Linked DNA regions of Aquitalea magnusonii. The protein of the gene in region 1 interacts with the protein of each later gene in a pairwise test. Links are inferred from orthologs where the notes say so. Each region holds a gene or a part of one and is shown in the gene's direction. Other genes may lie near its edges.

Region 1 (3,033 bases):
TCATGGCCGCCGCCACCGGCACGGCGCATGCTGCCTGAACAAGAGCAAGGGAATAAATAATGACTCCAAAACAAAAAGCCACCCTGCAAAAGCTGGGGCCTTTCATCGCCCTGGTGCTGGTGTCGGTGGGGCTGGCCGTACTCAGCCCGGACTTTCTGACCGTGGCCAACCTGCTGAACGTGATGCGGCAGGTGTCCATCAATGCGCTGATTGCCTTTGGCATGACGCTGGTGATCCTGCTGGGCGGCATCGACCTGTCAGTGGGTTCCATCCTGGCACTGTCTTCGGTGGGCATTGCCACGCTGATCCAGTCCGGCGTCGATCCCTTGCTGGCCACGCTGCTGGGGGTGATAGGCGGCGGTGTGATGGGCCTGCTCAACGGCCTGGTGGTGAGCAAGGGCAAGGTGGCACCGTTTATCGCCACCCTGGCCTCGATGACCATTCTGCGTGGTTTGGCGCTGGTGGTGTCCGGCGGCAGCCCGATCACCGGCTTCAACAGCGATCTGTTCTCCATGCTGGGCGGCGGCTATGTGGCCGGGCTGATTCCGATTCCGGTGGTGTGGATGCTGATCATGTTCGGCCTGTTTGCCTTCCTGCTGAAGAAAACCGTATTTGGCCGCCATGTGTATGCCACCGGTGGCAATGAGGAAGCCGCCCGTCTGTCCGGGGTGAAGGTGGATCAGATCAAGCTGTGGGTCTATACCATTTCCGGTGCCATGTCGGCCATGGCCGGGGTGGTGCTTACCTCGCGGCTGAACTCGGCCCAGCCTACCGCTGGCAGCGGCTACGAGCTGGATGCCATCGCCGCCGTGGTGCTGGGCGGCACCAGCCTGACCGGTGGCCGTGGCTGGATTTTTGGCACGCTGATGGGGGCGCTGTTGATTGGTGTGCTGAACAATGGTCTTAACCTGCTGGGTGTATCTTCCTTCTACCAGCAGGTGATCAAGGGTGTCGTGATTCTGCTGGCGGTACTGATCGACCGCAGCGGCAAGAAATAGAACACAGGAAAGGCTCTGACCGGGGCCGTTTAACGCAACGTAGTCAATATCAGGGAGACTCACCATGAATCGCATTCTTCACCCGCTGCTGGCCAGCATGTTGGTGTTCGGCATTGCCGCCTGCTCCAAGCAAGGCCCGGATAGCGCAGCCCCCGCTGCTGCCAGCGCCCCGGCCGCTGCCGCTGATGGCAAGCTGACCGTCGGCCTGGCTGTTTCCACCCTCAACAACCCCTTCTTCGTGTCGCTGCGCAAGGGCGCGGAAGATGAAGCCAAGAAAGAGGGCGTCAACCTGATTACCGTGGATGCCCAGGACGACCCGGCCAAGCAGCAGGCCAGCGTGGAAGACCTGATCCAGAAAAAGGTGAATGTCATCCTGATCAACCCGACTGATTCCTCCGCCGTGGCCAATGTGGTGAAGGAAGCCACCGGCAAGGGCATCAAGGTGGTGTCGCTGGACCGTAGCGTGAACGGGGCCGAAGTCAGCGCCCACATTGCCTCGGATAACGTGGCGGGCGGCAAGATGGCCGGTGAGTACCTGCTGGAAAAACTGGGTGGCAAGGGCCGTATCGTTGAACTGGAAGGCATTGCCGGCTCCTCCGCCGCCCGTGAACGTGGCGAAGGCTTCCACAAGGTGGTGGATGGCAAGGCCGAGGTGAAACTGCTGGCCAAGCAACCGGCAGACTTCGACCGCGCCAAGGGCCTGTCGGTGATGGAAAACATCATCCAGGGCAACAAGGACATCCAGGGCGTGTTTGCCCACAACGACGAAATGGCACTGGGCGCGCTCAAGGCCATTCAGGCGGCTGGCCTGAAAAACGTGGTGGTGGTGGGCTTTGATGCCACTGCCGACGCCGTTGCCGCCGTCAAGGCCGGCACCTTGGCTGCCACCGTGCAGCAGCAGCCTGAGCTGATCGGCCAGTATGGCATCCAGACCGCCAAGAAACTGGCCTCCGGTCAGAGCGTGGACAAGTTCATCCCGGTGCCGCTGAACCTGATCAAGCAGTAAGCGGGAAACCATGCCGCGCACAGCTTGTTTTGCGCTGAGCACTGAGTGTTGAAAACCCGTCTCGCTTTCCGCAAGGAAAGCGAGACTCCCTGCTTCGACCAGCAAGGCCAGGGCGGGGAGATCGGGCATAGGCAGGAAGGCTGCGTAAGCAATCGGTGCGTACAGAGGCCCGGCTTTGCCGGGTTCTGTGCAATCGCAGCAATATTATGGCTGGCCGCCGGCTTGTAATACAATCGCTACATGCGCGCCAACCACTGCTGCTGCCAAGGCTGGCGGGGGTTGCCGCCATCTTGTTAACCCCTTACAGGAAGGGCTTTCGTGACTGCCTACAAGCGCCTCACCATCGATGACATTGCCAGTCTGGCCGGCGTATCCCGCACCACGGCCAGCATGGTGCTCAATGGTCATGCCGAGCGATATCGCATTTCGCCGGCCACGGTGGAGCGGGTGGAAAAGGTGGCGCGGGAGCATCATTTCAATCCTTCCCAGTCGGCACGTTCGCTGCGCAGCAAACGCAGCAACAGCATCGGGCTGGTGATTCCGGATTTGACCAACTCGGCCCATGCCGCGCTGGCCCAGGCCATGGAAAACCTGTGCCGCGAGCGCGATTACCAACTGGTGCTGGTGACCAGCGATGAAGACCCGCAGCGCGAAGCGGAGGGCATTGCCCATCTGGTGGCGCGCCAGGTGGATGGGATGGCGGTAGTGCCGTGCAGCAGCGATGCCGCGCTGTACCAGCGCTGGACCAGTCGCTTGCCGCTGGTGTTTGTCGACCGGCGCATCGATGGCAGCGGCATTCCGTCGGTGGTGACCGATGCTACCGACACCGTAGCCCGGCTGATTGGCAGCAAACTGACACAGGGCGTGCAAGAAGTGGTGTATTTCGGTGGCCCGCCCACCCTGTCGCCCAGCCGCGACCGGCTGGCCGGCTACCAGCAGGCCTTGCAGCAATACGGCATCACCCCGCGCGCGCAGTGGATTGTCGAACGTGATTTCCAGCGCGCTTCCGGCTTTGCCATGATGCAGCAA
Region 2 (3,586 bases), 1.5 Mb from region 1 along the record:
CGGTGCTGGTGCAAGGGGAGCGGGCATCCAGCACCCTGGTACGCGAGAGGCTTGCGGCGGGTGATCTGGCTGCTGCCAATGCATTACTGGGATGTAGCTACCAGATATCCGGCAAGGTGATGCATGGGCAGAAGCTTGGGCGCACCATCGGTTTTCCCACCGTGAATGTCCATTTGCCGCATTTGAAACCCGCATTGCAAGGCGTGTTTGTGGTAGAAGTAGATACGCCTTACGGACGCAAGGGCGGTGTCGCCAGCCTGGGTGTGAATCCCACGGTCAGCAGTAGCAGTGATTACAAACTGGAAGCACACCTGTTTGATTTTGCTGGTGATCTGTACGGCCAGCGTGTGACGGTACATTTCCTGAAAAAATTGCGCGATGAAGAGCGCTATGACAATTTGCCGGCATTGGTGGCGCAGATAGAACGTGATGCCGCCAGTGCCCATACTTATTTGACCAGTTTGCAGCGAGAGCAGGCATGAGCATCGATTACCGTAAAACCGTCAACCTGTTGGATACCCCGTTCGCCATGCGAGGGGATCTGGCCAAACGCGAACCTGCCTGGGTCAAACGCTGGCAGGAGCAGAAGCGCTACGACAAGGTACGCAAGCTGTCTGCAGGTCGCCCTAAATTCATCCTGCATGATGGCCCACCGTATGCCAACGGTGATATCCATATCGGACATGCCGTTAACAAGGTGTTGAAGGACATTATCGTCCGCTCCAAGACCCTGGCCGGCTTTGATGCTCCGTATGTACCGGGCTGGGACTGCCATGGCCTGCCGATCGAGCTGATGGTGGAAAAACTGCATGGCAAAGCCATTCCCGCCGCCAAATTCCGCGAATTGTGCCGTGAATATGCCAAGGAGCAGATTGCCCGTCAGAAGAAAGACTTCATCCGCTTGGGTGTACTGGGAGATTGGGACAATCCCTATCTCACCATGGATTTCAAGACCGAAGCGGACATCGTGCGCACCCTGGGCACCATTTACAGTAACGGCTACCTGTTCAAGGGTGAAAAGCCGGTGCACTGGTGCATCGAGTGTGGCTCCGCACTGGCAGAAGCCGAGGTCGAGTACGAAGACAAGAACTCTCCGGCAATCGATGTTGGTTTCCGAGTGCTGGAACAGGACAAGCTGGCGGCTGCATTCGGTCTGACTGCCGAGCAGGTAGCTGGTGCCATGGCCGTCATCTGGACTACCACTCCGTGGACACTGCCGGCCAACCAGGCGGTGGCAGTCAGTGCCACGCTGACTTACCAGTTGATTGATACCCCCAAGGGCAAGCTGATCCTGGTCAAGGAGCTGGCCGAGTCTGCGCTGCAGCGCTACGGCTTTGCCGATGCCAAGGTGCTGGCAGAAACCACTGGCGACAAGCTGGAGCTGTTGCAACTGCAACATCCGTTCTATAGCCGCAGCGTGCCAGTCATCTGCGGTGATCACGTTACTACCGACGCCGGTACCGGTCTGGTGCATACCGCGCCGGCACACGGTCTGGAAGACTTCCAGGTTGGCCAGCAATATGGCCTGCCGATTGACAACCCGGTGGCGGATGATGGTCGCTACAAGTCCACTACCGAACTGTTTGCCGGTCTGTCGGTATGGGAAGCCAATCCCAAAGTCATCGAAACGCTGGAACAGCATGGCACCCTGATTCATCAGGCCCGTTTGCTGCATAGCTACCCGCATTGCTGGCGTCACAAGACCCCCATCATCTTCCGTGCGACGGCCCAGTGGTTCATCGGCATGGACAAGCAGGGCAAGGATGGTGTGGCACTGCGCGAACGTGCCAAGAGCGCGGTGGATGCAACCGAATTCTTCCCGGCATGGGGGCGTGCCCGTCTGGAAGCCATGATTGGCAACCGTCCGGACTGGTGCGTGTCGCGCCAGCGTAACTGGGGCGTGCCGATGACCTTCTTCGTACACAAGGAAACGGGTGAATTGCATCCGCGTTCGCTGGCCTTGCTGGAAGAAGTGGCACTGCGCATCGAACAGCAGGGCATCGAGGCCTGGTTCAGCCTGGATGCGCAGGAACTGTTGGGTAGCGAAGCGGCCGAGTATCGCAAACTGACCGACACGCTGGATGTGTGGTTCGACTCCGGCTCCACCCACTTTGCCGTGCTCAAGCAGCGCCCCGAACTGGCCTGGCCAGCTGACTTGTACCTGGAGGGTAGCGACCAGCACCGCGGCTGGTTCCAGTCCTCCTTGCTGACCGGTTGTGCCACCATTGGCCGCGCTCCGTACAAGCAATTGCTGACCCACGGTTTCGTGGTGGATGGCAAGGGCCTGAAGATGTCCAAGTCCAAGGGCAATGTCGTTGCACCGCAAAAGGTGAATGACAGCCTGGGTGCTGACATCCTGCGTCTGTGGGTGGCTTCCACCGATTATTCCGGCGAACTGGCGATTTCCGATGAAATCCTCAAGCGGGTGACCGAAAGCTACCGCCGCCTGCGTAATACCCTGCGCTTCCTGCTGGCCAACCTGTCGGATTTCGATCCGCTGGAAAATGCCGTGCCGTTTGGTGAAATGCTGGAGCTGGATCAATACGCCCTGCTGATGGCGCGTCAGGTACAGGAAAAGGTGGCGGGTGAGCTGTATACCCGTTATGCCTTCCACCATGCCATGCAGGAAGTGGTGAATTATTGCTCGGAAGACCTGGGTGCTTTCTATCTGGATATCATCAAGGACCGTCTGTACACCACCAAGGCCGACAGCCGTGCGCGTCGCAGTGCCCAGACGGCGCTCTATCATCTGAGCCGCAGCTTGCTGTTGTTGATTGCACCGGTATTGTGCTTCACCGCAGATGAAGCCTGGGAAGTCCTCACCAAGAGCGAAGAAGAGTCCTCCCTGTATCACACTTGGCATGAGTTCCCGGCACTTACTGCCGCCAGTGAGCAAGCCTTGCAGCAAAAGTGGCAAGCCATTCGCAGCCTGCGTGCCCAGGTCAACAAGCAGATTGAAGAACTGCGTAGTGCCGATCAACTGGGTTCCTCCTTGCAAGCCGAGCTGGATATCGAGGCTGCCGGCGACTTGTACCAGCAACTGGCCAGCCTGGGCGACGATCTCAAGTTCGTGCTCATCGTGTCGGCTGCGCGCGTGCGTGAGGCCGCAGAGACCCGTATCACCGTGACACCATCGGCGCATCAGAAATGTGATCGCTGCTGGCACTATCGGGCCGATGTAGGGTCTCATGCCGGTCATGGCGCAGTATGTGGTCGCTGCGTCGATAATATCGATGGCAAAGGTGAAGTCCGGGCACATGCCTGATCGACCCTGAGCGTTCCCCCGGACCGATGCGCCGGGGGATCGACCGGCAAGGATGTAATCAAATGGAATCCGTCATGCAGGCGCCTCAAGCCAGAAGCTGGAGCAAATGGATGGGGCTGGCGTTGCTGGTCATCGTTCTGGACCAGCTCTCCAAGATTTATTTCAACAGTCAGTACCAGTTTGGTGAAGTGCGGGAGGTGATTCCCGGCTACTTCGGTTTTACGCTGATCTACAATCCCGGTGCCGCCTTCAGTTTTCTGCGTGATGCCGGTGGTTGGCAGAAGTATTTGTTTACCCTGCTGGCACTGGCGGTATCCGGCT

Evidence for each region.
Region 2: the proteins of rbsB (region 1) and ileS interact in binary tests that used the Escherichia coli proteins (3 or more experiments, as listed by UniProt). The link is inferred for Aquitalea magnusonii from one-to-one orthologs.

What each region holds. Positions count from the first base shown.
Region 1 is NZ_AP018823.1:4,709,535-4,712,567, forward strand. The notes cover bases 200-3,033. They hold rbsB (ribose ABC transporter substrate-binding protein RbsB), read left to right. Parts: upstream 200-1,062; coding sequence 1,063-2,004; downstream 2,005-3,033. Other genes in these bases: DLM_RS22240 (ABC transporter permease), read left to right, coding at 200-998; DLM_RS22250 (LacI family DNA-binding transcriptional regulator), read left to right, coding at 2,323-3,033. In the rest of the region: DLM_RS22235 (sugar ABC transporter ATP-binding protein), read left to right, coding at 1-38; more of DLM_RS22240, read left to right, coding at 60-199. UniProt on the Escherichia coli protein: Part of the ABC transporter complex RbsABC involved in ribose import. Binds ribose. Also serves as the primary chemoreceptor for chemotaxis.
Region 2 is NZ_AP018823.1:3,229,931-3,233,516, reverse strand. What follows is about bases 79-3,465. They hold ileS (isoleucine--tRNA ligase), read left to right. Parts: upstream 79-478; coding sequence 479-3,265; downstream 3,266-3,465. Other genes in these bases: lspA (signal peptidase II), read left to right, coding at 3,340-3,465; DLM_RS15395 (bifunctional riboflavin kinase/FAD synthetase), read left to right, coding at 79-482. In the rest of the region: more of DLM_RS15395, read left to right, coding at 1-78; more of lspA, read left to right, coding at 3,466-3,586. UniProt on the Escherichia coli protein: Catalyzes the attachment of isoleucine to tRNA(Ile). As IleRS can inadvertently accommodate and process structurally similar amino acids such as valine, to avoid such errors it has two additional distinct tRNA(Ile)-dependent editing activities.